Regions from separate parts of the Pseudoalteromonas sp. NSLLW218 genome, predicted to be linked through region 2. Evidence: predicted binding sites of a transcription regulator. Region 2 holds the regulator's gene; the other holds the start of a gene.

Region 1 (2,207 bases), on a different contig from region 2:
CTGGGGCTTAGGTTATTTTGGCCAACCACATATCATTGTTCGCTTTATGTCAGTACGTAGTGTTAAAGATATGCCTAAAGCACGCCGTATTGGTATGACATGGATGATTGTTGCTGCCATTGGTGCTGTTGGTACTGGTATATTTGGTGCTGCTTATACTTATGAGAATAATATTGTAGTTGAAGATCCTGAAACGATTTTCTTAATTCTTTCTGAGTTATTGTTTCACCCACTTATTGCTGGCTTTTTATTAGCTGCAATTTTAGCTGCCATTATGAGTACAATTTCTTCACAGTTACTTGTTAGTTCAAGCTCATTAACAGAAGATTTCTATAAAACATTCTTACGTAAAGATGCTAGCGATAAAGAACTAGTTGCTGTTGGCCGTATTAGTGTAGCCATAGTTGCTATGTTTGCTATTTACTTGGCTTACGACAGAGATAGCTCTATATTAGATTTAGTAAGTAATGCCTGGGCTGGCTTTGGAGCTGCGTTTGGACCACTTGTATTGTTTAGCCTTTATTGGAAACGTATGAATTTTGCTGGCGCCTTATCAGGTATGTTAGTAGGTGCGTTTACTGTACTAATTTGGATATATGGACCATTTACTATAAATGGTGAAGGCTTAAGCAGCTTTATGTACGAAATAGTACCAGGCTTTATTTTAGCGAGCATCGCAATTATTGTTGTTAGCTTAGTTACAAAAGAGCCTGAGAAAAACATTACCGCTTTATTTGATGAAGTAGAAAAAGAGCTTTAAATAGTAATTACTGCCCATTTTTGAATGGGTAGTAAATTAATACCAATCCGCAATAATACTTAATCATTTTGCGGGGCTAAACGTGTCACTACCTGTGTTGAAAAATTATCATTTAGAACAACTAAATAGCGAATTTTTTGACTGGCTATCAATACGTTTTTCCACCCTCAAAATAGATCACTTGATAAAGCGAATTGGTATAATAAAAAAGGGAGCAACTTAGTTGCTCCCTTTTTTATTTAGTTTGTCCCGACCGAGGAAAGGGCAATCTACGAGTTAACTTGCTTTTTTATCGTTGTTATCTTCAATTGATGCAACGTTATCTGACTTTTTACTTTTTGCTGGCGCTTTGGTAACAACTGGATCTTTACCGCCCTTTAGTATGGTCATAAAGTCATCTTTGCTTTTCGCTATTTCTAAAGCAAGTGATTCAATTTGTTGCTCACTAAGCGGTACGTCTACCTTTTCTAGCATTAGCTCAAGTGATTCTGCTATATCGAGCATCTTGTCATAAGCATCAGCTTCTTTTTTGGTAGTAAACGTCATACGCTCGACTCCGTTTCGTTCTACAACATATTTAACAACAACAGCCATGATTTCTCCTGCAAAATTGCTTGGCACCGTGGTTTGTAAAAACCATTAGATTACTGTTTTTATGTACAGTAATGGTTTGGGCGTAAATTTGCAAGCGCGAAGTATTAATTTTTAGGTGTCTTAAATTTGACAAAAAACGGTAACTTTACTTTAGTTAAGCAATCACTTTGTTGTACCAGCTGCATTTTCAGGATTTCGGATCATAGTGATAATGCGTTTAGGTACACTTTAAGTGATGAGCTTTACAGTTCCTTATTTTTTAGTTTTCCTGAGCAACATTCAAAATTAAGAAAAGAAGAATAAGGACAAGTTTGATGAAAACGTTAAAAAATTTATTAATTATAAGCTTATTATGCCTACTACCTGCAACTACCGTATATGCACAATTATCGGAAGTAACTAAGCAAATGCCTCATGTTGAGACAATTAGTATAAATAATGCAGATGCTGAGATGCTTGCTAAGCTACCTGGCATAGGAAAGAAAAAAGCGCAGGCAATTGTGGATTACCGAGAGGAAAACGGCGAATTTAAAAGCGTCAGTGATTTATCACAAGTTAAAGGAATTGGTAAAAAACTATTAGCCAAATTAGAAGGGAAAATATCACTTTAAAGCGAGTAAGGAATAATCAGGGCGTTATACGCCCTGATTAAGTTGTTTTAGTGCATCGCTTAAGTGCTTTTTAGCAAAGTTAATTTCAATAGGTGTTGTTAGTAGCGGATAGCAAAGCCCACCAAGTATCAAAAAAGGGATTAATATCCAGCCTTCAAATACCGTAAATATTAAAAATAAAGGGCTAAGTAACAATAATTTTATAATACGTAGTAAAACTTTATCTGTTGGCGATAGCATAC
Region 2 (2,207 bases):
GTAAGTAGTTAGGATTTTTATCTGCAAGATTAGCGATTTCATCTTGCGGGGTAGATAAAATAGAGTAGAACTCTACATCTTCGCCCATATATTCATAATGCCATTTCCATTGTGAACCTGTAATTTTAATAGTGAGATCAGCTTTGCTGGCATCTTCCATTGCAATTAGGGTTTTAGTAGCTGGTACTGCCATAGCAATTAAAATAACAAACGGAATTGCAGTCCAAAGTATTTCTACTTTAGTGCTTTCGTGAAATTGGGCAGGTACAGCCCCTTTAGATTTACGGTGATGAATAAGTGCCCAGAACATAATTGCGAACACTATCACCCCAATCACACAACATATTATAAATATGGTCATGTGCAGCTGATATACATTATTGCTTATATCGGTTACGCCTTTGCGCATATTGTATTGGCTGTTAGCCAAAACTGGGTGCGAAAAAACACATAATATAAGCCACAAGGTAGAGGTCAGTTTACCCATGTGGTGGCTCCTTTGATGCTATTGCGAATGCAAAGCGAAGAGGCATACGGCTTAAACGCCAATTCGTTATTTTTATTTTTTTAGCCAATCTCATTTAATATTGATTGGTTTTGCTGCGCCAACAACGTGTTTGTGTATATTGTGTGTTCTCAAAACTAAAAAGCTGTGAGTTATTATTAGCTCAGCACATTAACAATTAGCTAAAAAATGAACAACAAGCAAGTTTTAGTATAAAAAACAATCAGGTTGTAATTGGGTAATTAACAAAAAATCAGCAACTAGCTAGGCAACAGGAAGTTCAAAAGATGAGAAAAACAAAGGGGTTTAACGCATTTGGAGGGGAAATTATAAGTGCAAAAAAGTTTACAGGTTGAATAGTCAGTGGGCTGTTTACGCCCTATTTTAGTACGAATTTTAAAACAAAAATGCGTACTAATTAGTACGCATTTATAAAACTGCTTGTTTAAAAGCTATTTTTAAAGTCACATCCAATCAGCGTTTCTTATAACGCCAACGGCTAAGCCTTCAATATTAAAAGACTCATTCTCAAGATCTACTTCAATAGATTCAAAATCGTCGTTTTCAGCATGAAGTAATACTTTACGACCTGCTTTCTCAAGACGTTTTACAGTTACGTCTTCGTCTAAGCGGGCAACAACAACTTGTCCGTTTTCAGCGGTTTGAGTACGATGTACAGCAAGTAAATCACCATCCATAATACCAATATCTTTCATGCTCATACCGTTAACGCGTAGTAAAAAATCTGCAGCCGGTTTAAACATTAATGGATCGATTTTGCAGTGACTTTCAACGTGCTCTTGCGCCAAAATAGGTGAACCAGCAGCAACACGCCCTATAAGCGGTAAACCTAATTGTTCTGGCTCTTCTTCTTCAATTAACTGAATACCACGGCTTGCACCTGGCTTCATTTTAATGGCGCCTTTTTTAGCAAGTGCTTTTAAATGTTCTTCAGCAGCATTGGCACTTTTAAAACCTAATGTTTGCGCTATTTCAGCACGTGTAGGAGGCATACCAGTGTCTTTAATAAAAACTTTAATTAGTTCGAGTATTTGAGCTTGGCGGTTCGTTAATGGTCGCATACAACTGGTTTTCCATACAGTACATTTAACTGTGAGTATATACAGTTAAATAAAAATCGCAAATTTAAATTAAGCCTTAAAATAGCCAAAGTAATTTCACTTGTGTACATTTTAGGGATATAACTAAAACTAAGTTTATAAATGATAAAAAAAGCAAAGGAGTCATTATGAGTATTTGGTATCAACCTATTACTTTAGAGTTTTGCAAACAGCTAGATGAAGGTATAAATGGTCAAGGTACGCTGATGAAAACTATGGGGATAGAAATCACAGAGATTGGCGATGATTACTTGGTTGCCACAATGCCAGCAATTCCTGAGCATCATAACCCAATGGGGATGGTTCACGGCGGTGCTAACGTTGTACTTGCCGAAACAGTTGCCAGCTATGCAGCTAACTTTGTTGTCGATTTTACAAAATTTTACTGCGTGGGACAGGAAATTAGCGCAAGTCATTTAAAAGCGTCTCGTAACGGCACTTTAACAGCCACGGCAAGAGCATTTCATATCGGTAAACGTAGTTCAGTATGGGAAATAAAAATTACAAATAGCCGCAATGAGCTGTGCTGCGTATCTAAAATGACCGCAGCAGTCGTAGAGCGAAGATAGTTACTTTTCGAT

What was found. The regulator LexA, encoded in region 2, represses DNA repair genes until DNA is damaged. The targets are predictions, from matches to a motif close to TACTGTATNNNNATACAGTA.
Region 1: I6E80_RS12805 (YebG family protein) is a predicted target of LexA. The motif match lies at 1,406-1,425, and genes of this name have one in related genera.

The regions. Positions count from the first base shown of each region.
Region 1 covers NZ_JADYWO010000007.1:245,974-248,180, reverse strand. The annotation lists gene putP (sodium/proline symporter PutP) at 1-760, shown strand, start outside; gene I6E80_RS12805 (YebG family protein) at 1,037-1,354, opposite strand; gene I6E80_RS12800 (helix-hairpin-helix domain-containing protein) at 1,669-1,965, shown strand; gene I6E80_RS12795 (DUF6170 family protein) at 1,990-2,207, opposite strand, start outside.
Region 2 covers NZ_JADYWO010000014.1:35,825-38,031, reverse strand. The annotation lists gene coxB (cytochrome c oxidase subunit II) at 1-487, opposite strand, end outside; gene lexA (transcriptional repressor LexA) at 970-1,587, opposite strand; gene I6E80_RS18145 (PaaI family thioesterase) at 1,755-2,195, shown strand; gene I6E80_RS18140 (hypothetical protein) at 2,196-2,207, opposite strand, start outside.